DNA from 3 places in the Blautia sp. Sow4_E7 genome. Region 1 is predicted to be linked to each of the others. Evidence: predicted binding sites of a transcription regulator. Region 1 holds the regulator's gene; each other region holds the start of a gene.
What was found. Region 1 encodes HrcA, which represses chaperone genes, less so after heat shock. Its sites were predicted from a motif close to TGTTAGCACTCNNNNNNNNNGAGTGCTAACA; they were not measured.
Positions count from the first base shown of each region.

Region 1 (5,085 bases):
ATTCTTCTATCAGATCACATAGTAACATTTCAGTCATATTACATTGCGGATCTGCATCAACAACCAAAACTTTTTTTCCTTTATTTTTTAAGTACCTTGCCAAATTATATGTTGTAGTTGTTTTGGAAACTCCGCCTTTATGATTGTATAATGTAATAATTTTCATGTTGTATACCTCATGGCTTTTTTCTTTTGTTTTTTAGTATCTTGCATTCTATCATCTGTAGTGGTTAATAATTCTTTTTTACTTTTCAAGCTGTTCCAAACAATATTTTTCTGCCAGAATTATGAATTCCTCTGCAACTGAAATTTGTCGTTCTGATTCATCTTTGCTTGCAATGTAGAAATCGTCATAATCGCTGGCATGGCGAATTTCTTCGGCTTGACCGATTTTTCTTCCCATTTCTCTTGGAAATATAGATGTTTTCACATAATCCTTATTGAAATTTGCCACAGCATCTTTATGTCTTTTATATGCCTTGCTACTGACTGCATGTACTGCATTAATTGCATGAAAGATAGAATAGTATGCTCTGTTATTGGCTCCTTTATAGTCAGCAATAGCAAACAACGCGTTTGCCGATTTCAGATCATTTCGAGCTGTTTCGAGGCGGTATAGCACCAGATCCCGCCTTGTACCAATTTCCTGATTATGCTGCTCCATATAAAACTACTCCTTCTTTATGGATGTTGGAATAAAATGGATAGTTCACAATCCACTTGTTAAAATGTGCTTCGCTTTTGGCAATAGGTTTGATATCCAGATCATGATCTAGATTGAAATCATACGTCATGTAAGAGAGCTGCTGGGCATATGCCTTTAATTCCAGATCAGACATATCTACCAGGATCATGATATCGACGTCTGAATCCGGACGAAAGTCACCTCTTGCATAAGAACCATAAAGAATTATCTGACGTACATGTGAACCATAAATTTTTTTTACAGCTTCTACATACTGTTTAATCAAATCCTGCATAATTTTTGACATATATTATCACCTCATTTTACTGATAATAATAAGTAACTCATGGTGCAATTGCTGTTCTGATTTTATTATAACCAGTTTACATCTGTTTCTCAATTGATATTTTCCGTGCACTTGTTTTTGTTACGTTCATTCGATAGTTTCCATTTATTTTGTTGCCAGTGTAAATATTACTCATATTTTCTATTTATCTTAGTATATCATCCCCACATATAAAAGTACAGTACAAAATCGAATGCTTGTTCTGGAAGATTTAAACCAGGCCCCATTGACAGAACGAAGGATTATGCGTTATCTTTGAAGGGAAAAGTGGAAACTTGGGAGTTTGAGATAAAAATAAGGGGGATAACAGGTTGAATATTTGTGTATACGGTGCGTCAAGTGCCTTGCTGAAAGATATTTATTATGAAAAAACAGAAGAGCTTGGAAGAGCAATGGGAAAAAGAGGTCACGGGCTGGTGTTTGGCGGCGGAGCCACAGGAATGATGGGGGCAGCAGCCAGAGGCGTGGCAGCAGAGAAGGGGTACATACTTGGAATCGCTCCCCGTTTTTTTGACCAGCCGGGAGTTTTATATGAGAAATGCACGGAATTTATTTTTACAGAGAATATGAGGGAACGCAAGAAGCTTCTGGAGGAAAAATCAGAAGCTACCATTGTAACTCCTGGAGGAATCGGCACTTATGAAGAGTTTTTCGAGATTCTTACCTTAAAAAGCCTGAAGCGTATTGACCGTCCTATTGTACTGTATAACATTGATGGATATTATAATAAGATGAAAGCCCTGCTGGAGTATACAGCGGAAGAAAAATTCATGGATCCTTCTGTGCTGGATCTGGTGGTATTTCTGGATGATCCGGAAGAGGTTTTAGATTATTTGGAAAATTATAGGAAGTAATAAACAGAAGAAAGATGTCAGAGGAAAAATTTCCATGACATCTTTTTTTCGTGAGTGATAAGGCAAAACTGACAGAATGTGCTATATCTGTTACGGTCTCCTGGCAATATTCCGCGAAGGGTGTTTTGCGAACAGAGTGAACAATAGCCTTAACTGATTTGTATTTTAGCTGGATGGATTTAAGTTTAAGGTAAAAACTATCAAAAAAGATGAAAAAAATTTGTAAAAAATATTGACAAACGGAATACTGAGGTGTATCTTAAGAACATAGATGTTAGCACTCCTAAATAATGAGTGCTAACAAAGGAATTCGAAGAAGCCAGACGGGAATCAGAATCAGGTTTGACCGTCCGCTTTTCAGAAAGGAGCAGATATTTCATGGATGAAGTATTAGATGAGCGCAAACGGAAAATACTGAAAGCAATCATCAAGACTTATATGGAAACAGGAGAGCCGGTTGGTTCCAGAACCATTTCCAAGTATCCGGACTTGAATGTCAGCTCCGCTACCATCCGAAATGAGATGTCCGACCTGACGGATATGGGTTACATTGTACAGCCCCACACCTCAGCCGGAAGAATTCCATCCGATAAAGGCTATCGCCTTTATGTAGATGAGCTTACCAGGGAGAAGGAAGCCGAGATCGCAGAAATCCGTGATCTGATGATTGAGAAATCAGACAAGATGGATAAGGTATTGAAGCAGGTAGCCAAGGTTCTTGCCACGAATACCAACTATGCGACCATGGTTGCTGTTCCTCAGTATAAAGGAAGCACCCTGAAGTTCATTCAGCTTTCACGTGTCAATGAACACCAGCTGATCGCTGTAGTTGTATGTGAAGGCAATGTCATCCGGAACCAGATCATTAATATTGAAGAGGAGATGGATGATCAGACGATCCTGAAGCTGAATCTTCTTCTTAACACCAATCTGAACGGTGTTCCGATCCAGGACATCAATCTTGGCATGATCGCCAGATTGAAAGAACAGGCTGGAAGCCACAGCGGTGTGGTTGCAGATGTGCTGGACGCAGTTGCAGCTACCATTCATGTGGATGAAGAAGATATGAAGGTATATACATCGGGAGCGACCAACATATTTAAGTATCCAGAGCTGGCAGATACATCCAAGGCCAGTGAGTTGATCTCCACCTTTGAGGATAAGCAGGAACTTGCGGATATGGTCCGTGAGGAAATGGGAGATCCCCAGAACACAGGAGTTCAGGTATACATCGGAGATGAAGTTCCGGTACGTACCATGAAGGACTGCAGCGTGGTCACAGCTACTTACGAGCTGGGCGATGGAATGCGGGGAACAATCGGAATCATTGGTCCCAAGCGAATGGATTACGAGAATGTAGTGGACAGCTTAAAGAAATTAAAAGTCCAGCTTGATGAAATGGTAAATAAGAAAACCTAGAAAGGCGGTTGAAAGCGTGTCAGAAGAAATGAATAAAGAAGCCGAAGTACAGGAAGAAGCAGTTGACATTCCGGTAACCGACGGAAGTGAAGAAGAGGCAGCAGATACAGCCCAGACAGCAGAAGAGGAAGCTTCCGAAGAGACAGCCCAGGCAGAAGAAACTGAGCAGCCAGCTCAGGAGGAAGAATCCCAGAAGGAACCGGAATCTAAGACAAAAACTTCTTTCTTCGGCAAGAAGAAAAAAGAAAAAGATAAATTTGAACAGCAGATCGAGGAGCTTACAGACAGACTGAAGCGCAGCATGGCTGAGTTCGACAACTACCGTAAAAGAACGGAGAAAGAGAAATCCAGCATGTACATCATCGGCGCCAAGGACATCGTTGAAAAGATGCTTCCAATCGTGGATAACTTCGAAAGAGGCCTTGCACAGGCACCTGAGGAAGATCCATTTGCAGAAGGTATGAAGATGATATACAAGCAGATGATGACAGCCTTCGATGAGATGGGTGTGAAGCCAATCGAAGCTGTAGGCAAGGAATTTGATCCAAATCTGCACAATGCAGTCATGCATGTGGAAGACGAATCCGTCGGCGAGAACATCGTCGTAGAGGAATTCCAGAAGGGATATACCTACAAGGATTTCGTTGTAAGACACAGCATGGTTAAGGTAGCCAATTAAGTACTAAAACAGAATATAAATTGTTATTGTTCACTGGTAGCGTTCCGCGAGGTGTTTTTTGTGAACAAAGTTTACAGAAAACCCGAGAATTGCAGCGCGAAATCATGCGAATGCATGATTTCTGTGCATCGCGAAGCGGTTACTGATCACGTAGTGAACAGTAACCATAGATTTTTAAACAGGAGGAAAATTATCATGGGAAAAATCATTGGTATTGACTTAGGTACAACAAACAGCTGTGTAGCTGTTATGGAAGGTGGACAGCCAACCGTTATCGCAAATACAGAAGGATCCAGAACAACACCATCTGTTGTAGCATTTACAAAGACAGGTGAGCGTCTGGTAGGTGAGCCTGCAAAACGTCAGGCTGTAACAAATGCAGAGAAAACAATCTCCTCCATCAAGAGAGAGATGGGTACAGATTACCGTGTAACAATCGACGACAAGAAATATTCCCCACAGGAAATTTCCGCTATGATCCTTCAGAAACTGAAAAAAGACGCTGAGGGATACCTTGGAGAGTCTGTTACAGAAGCAGTTATCACAGTTCCTGCATATTTCAACGATGCTCAGCGTCAGGCAACCAAGGATGCTGGTAAGATCGCAGGCCTTGATGTAAAACGTATCATCAACGAGCCTACAGCAGCAGCTCTTGCATATGGTCTTGACAATGAGAAAGAGCAGAAGATCATGGTTTATGACCTTGGTGGTGGTACATTCGATGTTTCCATTATCGAGATCGGTGATGGAGTTATCGAGGTTCTTGCAACAGCTGGTAACAACCGTCTTGGTGGTGATGACTTTGACCAGAGAATCACAGACTACATGCTTTCTGAGTTCAAGAGAACAGAGGGCGTTGACTTAAGCAACGACAAGATGGCTCTTCAGAGACTGAAAGAAGCTGCTGAGAAAGCTAAGAAAGAGCTTTCTTCTGCAACAACAACCAATATCAACCTGCCATTCATCACAGCAACTGCTGAGGGACCGAAGCACTTTGATATGAACCTTACAAGAGCTAAATTTGATGAACTTACACATGATCTTGTTGAGAAGACAGCAGAGCCGGTTCGTCGTGCACTTTCTGATGCAAGCCTTACAGCTG
Region 1 covers NZ_JBQKLL010000020.1:41,693-46,777, reverse strand. Annotated here, with positions in the region: gene ACTQ50_RS12065 (ParA family protein) at 1-166, opposite strand, end outside; gene ACTQ50_RS12060 (HEPN domain-containing protein) at 245-664, opposite strand; gene ACTQ50_RS12055 (nucleotidyltransferase domain-containing protein) at 651-992, opposite strand; gene ACTQ50_RS12050 (TIGR00730 family Rossman fold protein) at 1,343-1,885, shown strand; gene hrcA (heat-inducible transcriptional repressor HrcA) at 2,264-3,304, shown strand; gene grpE (nucleotide exchange factor GrpE) at 3,333-3,983, shown strand; gene dnaK (molecular chaperone DnaK) at 4,179-5,085, shown strand, end outside.

Region 2 (5,085 bases), on a different contig from region 1:
TTCTTTTTTCATCCTTTTCTTCGCCCTGTGGGCATCCCGCTTCTGGCGGATTTCGTCGGCTTCTTCGTCGGTTACGTTAGTCAGTTTCTTGATCACGTAATACATGTTGTCTTCCGTTCGGCGGATCCGGATCTTCCCAAGGACGAAGCCATGCTCCTGACAAAGACTCACGCTATAATACACCTTGGAATTGTTCATAAACCAGCGGATCTTGCGCTTGGCCGGGTTATGGCACAAAGGGCATTTCGTGCTGGTTACTTCACGGTCCTTCATGGCTCTTTCACGGGAATAGAACTCTCTGGATACATACTTATCATAAGTTGGATAGGAAACGTGGATTTCCTCTTTCTTGCTCTTAGGATTCTGATATACGTCCAGGGATGAGTTTGGAAAAATGTACTCATCTTCTATTTTCTGAAGAACGCATGCGGTGTAATAGGCATCGCCCAGTGCGCGATGGAAGTCCATTTGTTTCTCCACACCCATTTTATCTGCAGCAAACTCCAGGGCGCGGCGCTCGTCATTCTCCTCGTAGCGGATGGCAAATAATTTCTGCACGTCATAGTAGGTCACCGGACCTGGGAGCAGGGAAAGCTTGCCGTAGTATTTCATGTTCCGCTGCAATTCCATGACATCCTGATTTCCCCAGGTGAAGAAGATATATTCCTCTCCGCACCATTTCAGAAATTCTGTGACCGCCTGTGGAAAAAGGGTTCCGTTCTGCAGGTCTTTATAGTTCATATGAATTACTTCATGGATGCTGTCATGGATCCAGTTGTAGACCTGGGGCTTGATCAGACGCTGAAAGCTGTCCACGATTTCTTTCTTTTCATTCAGTTTTACGGCGCCGATTTCTATGATTTCAAAAGGCAGACGGCTGTTGGACCACCTTTTTCCCCCTGGGCTCTGGTTCCATTCCAGGTCAAATACAATGTAATTCATGGGTAAATTCCTTCTGTTCATTTTGTTTTTCACAGTCAGCAATAATTCCAGACAAGTATAACAGACAGGTGAAATGATGTAAAGACATAAGAAAAAACCTGCCGGTGGGTAGCCGGCAGGAAATGAGGGGGTATGAAACAAATCTATGTAAATTAGGAAATTGTCTTTAAATGAAACACAATCTATATAAAAGAAGCTGTTCACAGTATTCAGTAATTATTTACGCTAGCCGCCGCTTCTGGTTCACGGATGACGCATATTTTATATCGTCTATATCAGTCAGATAATCTATTTCTTCGGCGCGAGGCAGATGAACCGCTCCGCGCCAGTTATTATCAAAAATCAACCTTCAATAGAAATAAATTTCTTCTCTTCCGGCACTTTCTTCTTCGCTTCCTTCGGGAAGGTAACCGTCAGAACACCGTTGTCATATTTCGCATGAATATCCTCATGCTCCAGTTCCTTGCCTACATAAAAGCTTCTGGAACACTGACCGGTGTAACGCTCTCTGTGAACGTATTTGCCATTATTGTCCTTCTCATCCTTATTCTCAGTTCTGGAAGCCTGGATGTTCAGATAACCATCCTTCAGCTGAATCTTCACATCCTCTTTATGGAATCCCGGAAGATCCATGCTCAGCTCGTAATTGCCATCCACATCCTTAATATCTGTCTTCATCAGCTCCGCGGCTCTGTAACCTCTGTTATTCTCTCTTTCTACTGGTAATCTCATCCAATCATCAAATAAATCTTCTCCAAAAATACTAGGCATTAACATAACTCATTCCTCCTTATATTGTGAGCACTTGCGTGTTTAATTAACATTCTCAATGAAACTGGAAGATTTCTTTTTCTCTCTTCCTTTGTTCTGTATGTAATATAACACGTATTGTCAGCACTGTCAATAGGTGAGTGCTAATTTTTTGTGAATAATTTGTGACCCGTAATTTGTGACTCACGGTAAATCAAAGTCTGAAATAAAAAGAGGACAGAAACTGCCGATCATTATTTCTTTAGGATATGGGAAGGCGCAGGCCAATATGACCTGCGCCTCGTACTACTCCAGCACTTCCACCTTACACCGATGTTCCTTTTTCTCCTTATCATATCCGATTCCAACAGCCAGCACACGCCCGGTATATACACGTTTTTCTCCAAGTTTTCCCTGGAATTTCAGAGCGTATTTTTTCTCTTTTATCTGCTGGATTGCTTCTTCCGGTGTATGGTTCACCTTTAACTCCAAGATAATCGCGTCTGCGCTTTTATCAATTTCCGGATAGAATATAAAATCCACATATCCAACTCCCGCCTTATCTTCACGTTCCACTCGATATCTGTCACGAGCAGCCAGATAAACCAGATTTACAACGGCAGTTAAATCAGTCTCGTTATTATAACTCAATAATGGGATTTCCGTATTATGAGCTTTTTCTAAAATCGCCGCCATAGTCACTACATCGCCGTGAAGCGTTGCTTCCAGCATACGTCCTGATTCTTTTGCCAGGCGATACACATACCCCAAAGACGGCTCTCTCTGCAGCATTTCCGCAAATTTATCCATCAGTTCCTTATTTGGAATATAGACCTTTCCATTTTCATAGCTTAAGAATCCATAAACCACCATTGCAGAAAAAATTTCTTCTTTTGTCTTCAAACTCCGGGCGGTCGCTGCGTATTCCCTGATTTTCATGGGAATTGCCTCTCCTGCTGCCATTAGGGCAAGATCATCTCGCACTTCTCCAACATTATTCGCTATATAATAGTAAATTTCATCGTAGGGCCCAGAACTTGTCCAGTAATTTCCCAGGTTATTATTAGACAGCGCCATTACCACAGATCTGGGATTATACAAACGTTCCCCAGACTGCGTATGATATCCGTTATACCACATTCTGATTCCATCCCGGCTTATGTTCAGATTGCCTTCATTATTCTTCTGATAGCGCTGGTATAATTCATCCACCTCATGTTCTGTGAAACCGAAAAATTCAGAAAAACGCTCTTCTGATACCATTGTATATTCTGCAAACATATTCAGTTCAGAACCGCTGGAATACTTCGCTATAGGCAAAATTCCTGTCATATATGCAAACTTCACATATGGTCTGTCTTTCAATAAAGAGCGAAGGAAGGTAAGATACATTTTTTTATCCGCTTCTGTGGCAACATCCTGATGGAACAGATAATCCCATTCGTCCAGAATAAAAATAAATTGTGCCCCCTCATGCTCCGCATAAATATCTGATAAAACATCTACTGCGTATTCGTCCTCATCCAAATCAATCTCAGGGTATGCACGCTTCAAATCTCTGATCAGCTTCTTCTCAATACGTTTTATATATTGTACATAGGACGTACAATCTCCTGCAATATCATTAAAAGAAATGGAAATAACTGCGTACTTATTTCTGTATTTTTCGTATCCGCTTATTTTTGAAATATTGCGTCCTTCAAAAAGTTCCTGAGAATCACAGGCTCTGGAAAAAAAAGCTGCGATCATATTCGCCATAACGGTTTTTCCAAAACGTCTGGGGCGAGTAACGCATACATAATTGCTGCCTTCATCTACCAAGGGGAACAGTTCTTTTAACAATAATGTTTTATCTACGAAATATGGCTTCTCTGTCTCACTTTTGTACAAAGCATACCCTGTTTTGCTATCCAAATAAACGCCCAAACCTATTCCCTCCTGTTTTTTTCTTTCAGTATACACAAAACAAAGGAAAATCTCAACCGGGATTCCTCCATGAAAACCACCATTTTTGTTATTATTGAAAATTTTTCTTAATAGTGTGGTCTCCATCCACTTGAAGTTCCATATAGGTAGTGCTATAATTTTTTCAGTGAATATTTTATATTTTTATTCATTGAGAAGAAAATATAACAACGATTGGAGGGACTACATGCCAGCTAATTTTACGGAAGAACAGCGTGAGCAAATACGGGAAAAGTTAATTGGGATCGGGTATGACATGATTCGGGAGATTGGGCTGAAAAGGATGAAGGTGTCCATGGTCGCGGAGCGGGCAGATATTGCGACCGGAACTTTTTATCATTTCTTTGACTCAAAAGAAAGCTTTGTGAAAGCACTGATCCAGGAGCAGGACCGGGAAATGCAGCAGAAACTGGCAGGTATGCTACTGCCGTCTGGGAAGATTTCTTTAGATCAGGCCATCCGCTTATTTCGGGATTCTTTCCGGAAGGAGAACAATATCCTGATGGAGCTTACCCTGGATGACTGGGTGTGGCTGAAGACGCATAAGACAAAGGACGGGCTTTTTTCTGCAGTCCATGATGAACAGGAAGCCATTCGCTATCTGTCTTATGTAGACGGAATCCGGCCGGATCTGGATATCCGGATCATCATCAATTTCTTTAAGACCATCTACAGTATGGCGCAAAACAGGGACACTTTTATTGAAGACGTGTTTGAAATCAACATTGATATGATATTCGACTGCATTTATCGATACGCGGCAGCCTAGAGCGTGTTTGAAAAAGGCTTTCTGCAAGATGTGCGTCACAATTTGTGGGAGATTTTGCCCAACCTCAATTGCCACAGCTAAGGCGTGCCCCAAAATAAGGAAAGGAGAATCCACATGATAACAAAAATAATCCTCGAAGCAATTGTTTACACCCTGCTGTATTCTGCATTTATGCTGCTCCTGTTCAAGCTTCAGGGTGCCAAAAGGCAGCTTTACAACTATCCCCCTGCCATCAGGGAATGTGCCATCAAAAGAGGCATTACCACACAGGAAGAACTGGATTCCAACGCCAAGAAGAATAAAATCCCTGGTCTGCTGGTCATGCTTCTTCTCTCCATTGTCATCACCTGCGCGGTCAACAAACAGTTCACCTTCTTTGCAGGTTTCTGGCAGTCCTACATCTTCTTCAATGTTTTTTCCTTGGCCTGGTGACAGCACTTCCGCTGAGTGCCATTACCGGAGGAATTGTAGCGTTGATCGGGCTTATCTAAAATCCATCCGCATATACAAAAAGATGAGAAAATACAGTTTCCAATCCTCTGTACTTTCTCATCTTTCTTTATAGCCTTACTTACATTTTCAACTCAAAATCTCCCGCAGGATTTCCGCATTCAATTCATTATCCTCTGCGCAAAGGAACTTCATTCCTTTCAGAACCG
Region 2 covers NZ_JBQKLL010000004.1:159,574-164,658, forward strand. Annotated here, with positions in the region: gene ACTQ50_RS04455 (exonuclease domain-containing protein) at 1-942, opposite strand, end outside; gene ACTQ50_RS04460 (Hsp20/alpha crystallin family protein) at 1,285-1,719, opposite strand; gene ACTQ50_RS04465 (AAA family ATPase) at 1,999-3,618, opposite strand; partial or broken gene ACTQ50_RS04470 (TetR family transcriptional regulator) at 3,914-4,021, shown strand; partial or broken gene ACTQ50_RS04475 (hypothetical protein) at 4,377-4,451, opposite strand; gene ACTQ50_RS04480 (DUF6783 domain-containing protein) at 4,434-4,544, shown strand; gene ACTQ50_RS04485 (hypothetical protein) at 4,541-4,858, shown strand; gene ACTQ50_RS04490 (histidine kinase dimerization/phospho-acceptor domain-containing protein) at 5,006-5,085, opposite strand, start outside.
Region 2: a site for HrcA is predicted at 1,832-1,862, ahead of ACTQ50_RS04460 (Hsp20/alpha crystallin family protein). Genes of this name have one in related genera too.

Region 3 (5,085 bases), on a different contig from region 1:
AAGTACAATTTACATGAAAATCAGGGGTCATTTCATTCAAATTTACTGAGTGAAAGATCCCTTTTTTAATGTGATGTATCTGTAAAATGAAAGAGAGGTAGCTATAATGAAAAGAATTAAAGCAGCGTGTATCACTCAGACATTGTGTTTTTCCAACCATGACGGGGAAACGACAGAGTATGCAAAAAAGGCAGTTGTACAGGAGTATGAAAAGTACAAAGAGCAGTTGGATAAGAGCGGTGCAAAGTACAAAATCTTATCAGAAAAAACGAATGAAGACGGTTCTATTGTGATCGAAATTAAGAAACAGTACAATTCTTCTCCGGTTGGTGAATATCTGAATTAAATAATTTGCAAATCTAAGACAGTCGTGAAAACATTACTTATGAGTTTTTGCGACTGTATTTTTGAGAAATAAATCAGCATAAACTAATTATCCATTTACGCTTTCTAAAGATAATTAACGATACATCAAAACTGCACCATACTTCTTTTGTTTCTTGTTAATTTCCTCGTACTTTTCCTTTTTATCAAATCAGCTGGTAACACGATTTCTAACGCATCTGCAACATCTACGATTCTAATCCTGTTCTGTGTCATTTCCAGTCCTTCTTCTGAGATATTATGGTTATATGGTACCTTATAAATGGGAAATTTACAAAGGTTAAGCGTATAACCCATTACAAAATTTGCATTCGGTTTTTGTGATGTTTTACTATTACATTACACATTTACGGTGTTTTTGCTGAAATTCAAGCAACAAATTTGTACGATAATAGTGTTGACATTGGATGGCAAAGTATGATATCTTTCAAATTATGAGTTAGACACGGGTAACTAAAAATATTCTTATAGAACTCAAGTAATCATAATTAAAAATTTATTAGCAAAAAGCTGATACCATAACATGAAAAGGAGGATTCTGGTTATGAGAAATAGTGTTATAGGCTTGTGTTGATATATCAGAATGATAGTAAATAAAGGGAAGGAAAACTCCCACAGGAGAACAGAAAGAAGATGAAAAATCCTTTAAAAGTAATATGGATCGTGCTTGGCTTTCTTTGCCTGGGACTTGGTACGATAGGAATTGTACTTCCTATTCTGCCAACCGTTCCGTTTTATATGGCAACACTGTTTTGCTTTGCAAAGAGTTCAAAGAAATTGCACGACTGGTTTGTAGAAAAAAATTTATATAAGAAACATCTGGACAGTTTTATTCAGAAAAGAGCCATGACAAGAGGGACTAAATGCAAGATTATCGGAATGGTAACGGTAGTCATGGCAATCGGCTTTATCTGCATGAAGAATGTAGTGATTGGAAGAATTTGTATCGCAGTGGTTTGGGTATGCCACCTGTTATATTTCTTCCTGAGAGTGAAAACTTTAAAACCAGGAGAAGAGGTACTGAAAGGTGCAGAAGCGGAATAGTAAGATGAATAAAACTGAAAAGAAACGGCAAAAAGAACAATATGTTGTAGAAGAAATGATCCGTCTGTACTGCTGGAAAAACCATCCGAAAGAAAAAAGACAGGAGGGGAAGATGTGTCCTGACTGTCAAAGGCTTTCGGATTATGCAAAACAAAGAAGTCAGAAGTGTCCATTTATGGAAGAAAAAACGTTTTGTGCGAACTGTAAGGTACATTGTTATAAGCCAGAAATGAGAGAACAGATTCGACAGGTCATGCGTTTTTCAGGACCAAAGATGTTATTATACCATCCAGTCCTTGCAATATGGCATTTGGTATCTAGTAAAAGAGAAGCGAAAAAATAAACAAAAGGTTTCACATATTTTTTACAAAACAATTAGCACTCACCTCTTGACAGTGCTAACAATCAGTGATATATTAAAAACCGTAATAAGAAACTACCTATACAAAACGCAGCCCCTGCGAGTTACTTTTTTAAAGAGCCGCGGCAGCTGCGTTTTATATATAAAAATAGGTGGGTGGAATTATTTTCATTCACCCAAGCTGAAGGAGGAGAGCCTATGAACATCAGCAAATTTACGCAGAAATCCGTACAGGCTGTTCAGGATCTGGAGAAGGTTGCTTACGAATACGGCAATCAGGAAATCGAACAGGAGCATCTGTTATATACCCTCCTGACACAGGAAGACAGCCTGATTCTCAAACTGATTGAGAAAATGGAAATAAATAAAGATTATTTTATTGATACTGTAAAGAAAGCTCTGGATGCCAAGGTAAAGGTATCCGGCGGAGAACTCAGATTCGGACAGTATCTGAATAAGGCTTTGGTAAATGCAGAAGATGAAGCTAAGGCAATGGGAGATGAATACGTATCCGTAGAGCATCTTTTCCTGTCCCTGCTGAAATATCCAAGCCCCAGCATGAAGAAAATCTGGAGCGAATTTGGCATTACCAAAGAGCGCTTCCTGCAGGCACTTTCCACAGTACGTGGAAACCAGCGTGTAGTAAGCGACAATCCGGAAGCCACTTATGATACTTTAAATAAATATGGCGAAGATCTTGTGGAAAAGGCAAGAAGCCAGAAGCTGGATCCGGTCATTGGACGTGACAGTGAGATCCGGAATGTGATCCGTATTCTTTCCCGTAAGACCAAGAACAATCCGGTTCTCATCGGTGAACCTGGTGTTGGTAAAACAGCCGCTGTGGAAGGTCTTGCACAGCGAATTGTAGCAGGAGATGTTCCGGAAGCACTGAAGGATAAGAAAATTTTTGCCCTGGATATGGGCGCCCTGGTAGCAGGTGCCAAATACCGTGGTGAATTTGAGGAACGTCTGAAAGCAGTTCTGGAAGAGGTGAAAAAGAGCGAAGGTCAGATCATCCTGTTTATTGATGAGCTTCACCTGATCGTTGGCGCAGGTAAGACGGATGGCGCAATGGACGCCAGCAATATGCTGAAACCAATGCTTGCCCGTGGCGAGCTTCATTGTATCGGTGCCACTACATTAGACGAATACCGTCAGTATATTGAGAAGGATGCTGCACTGGAACGTCGTTTTCAGCCTGTTATGGTAGATGAGCCAACTGTGGAGGATACCATTTCTATCCTTCGTGGTCTGAGAGAACGTTACGAAGTATTCCATGGTGTTAAAATCACAGACAGTGCACTTGTTGCAGCTGCAACACTTTCACATCGCTATATTACAGACCGTTTTCTTCCGGATAAGGCAATTGACCTGGTAGATGAGGCCTGTGCTCTGATCAAAACAGAGCTGGATTCCATGCCAACTGAGCTGGATGAGCAGCGCCGTAAAATCGATCAGATGAAAATGGAAGAGCTGTCTCTGAAGAAGGAGACCGATAATTTAAGTAAAGAGCGTCTGGAAGAGCTCCAGAAGGAGCTTGCGGAAATGCAGGATTCTTTCAACACCCAGAAAGCTCAGTGGGAGAATGAGAAACATTCTGTAGAGAAGCTTCAGAAGCTTCGTGAACAGATTGAGGATATGAACAAACAGATCCAGATTGCAAGACAGAACTATGATCTGGAGAAAGCTTCCGAACTGCAGTATGGCGAGCTGCCGACATTACAGCAGCAGCTGGAAATCGAAGAACGCAATACAAAAGAGAGCGACAGAAGCCTTGTTCACGAGGTAGTAACAGACGATGAAATCGCAAGGATCATTTCCCGCTGGACCGGCATTCCGGTAGCAAGACTGACAGAGGGAGAGCGTGCCAAACTGCTTCATCTGGAAGATGAGCTCCACAAACGTGTTATCGGTCAGGACGAGGGTGTACGCCGTGTAACCGATGCCATCCTTCGTTCCAAAGCAGGAATCAAAGATCCTACCAAGCCAATCGGTTCCTTCCTGTTCCTTGGACCTACCGGTGTTGGTAAAACAGAGCTTGCCAAAACCCTTGCCCAGACACTTTTCGATGATGAGCAGAATATGGTCCGTATTGATATGAGTGAGTATATGGAGAAATATTCTGTATCCAGACTGATCGGAGCGCCTCCGGGATATGTAGGATATGAGGAAGGCGGACAGCTTACAGAGGCCGTACGCCGGAAACCATACAGTGTAGTTCTTTTTGATGAGATTGAGAAAGCACATCCGGATGTATTCAATGTGCTTCTGCAGGTCCTGGATGACGGCCGTATCACTGATTCCCAGGGACGTACTGTGGACTTCAAGAACACCATTCTGATCATGACTTCCAATATCGGATCCCCGTATCTGCTGGATGGCATTGATGAAAACGGCGAGATTAAGGAAGAGGCACAGAAAGAGGTTATGGATGACCTGCGCGGACATTTCCGTCCAGAATTCCTGAACCGTCTGGATGAGATCATCATGTTCAAACCATTGACAAAAGACAACATCGGTAGTATCGTTGACCTGATGGTAAAAGAGCTGAACGACCGTCTTGCCGACCAGGAGCTTTCCCTGGAGCTGACAGATGCAGCCAAGAAAGATGTTATTGAAAATGGTTATGATCCTGTCTACGGTGCAAGACCGCTGAAACGTTATCTCCAGAAATATGTGGAGACATTGACTGCACGTAAGATCCTTTCTGGTGAGGTTCATACGGGAGATACACTGGTATTGGATCTTGAGAATGGAGAGTATGTGGTTAAAGTGAAGTAAGATGACGAATAGAGAAATGCAGTGAATCAACTTAAAATATGCGAAAAGTTAATGCTGCTATCTGTGCGTCCATGGAAAACCATCAATAAAAAGTTGCTGTTACATGTATGGACAGTAATAAAACGCAAAGGAGAACCAATCTTATGATACCAAAAGATCCTATGATTCTGCTTAGTTACGTAAACACCCAGCTTCGGGACTACTATGATTCCCTGGACGCCCTGTGCACCTGTCGCGGCCTGAACAAGGAATCACTGCTGGATAAGATGGATTCCATCGACTATCACTACGACGAAGAGACCAATCAGTTTATCTGAATCTTTCATATGCAATCATTCAATACCGCTTGCCAAACCTGTGAAACCAGGTTGGCAGGCGGTATTTTTTTATGTACTAGGAAATTCCGTTGGAATTCCCTAGTACATAAAAAAGCCCTACCGGGCAGGATCGCACTGCGGCGGAAAGGTAGATGTCGCCGAGGGCGACCCGCCGCAAGAAAGAATCCTGCAAAGCAG
Region 3 covers NZ_JBQKLL010000034.1:34,287-39,371, reverse strand. Annotated here, with positions in the region: gene ACTQ50_RS15225 (hypothetical protein) at 107-346, shown strand; gene ACTQ50_RS15220 (YbaN family protein) at 1,018-1,428, shown strand; gene ACTQ50_RS15215 (nitrous oxide-stimulated promoter family protein) at 1,433-1,771, shown strand; gene clpB (ATP-dependent chaperone ClpB) at 1,988-4,570, shown strand; gene ACTQ50_RS15205 (DUF4250 domain-containing protein) at 4,714-4,887, shown strand.
Region 3: a site for HrcA is predicted at 1,802-1,832, ahead of clpB (ATP-dependent chaperone ClpB). Genes of this name have one in related genera too.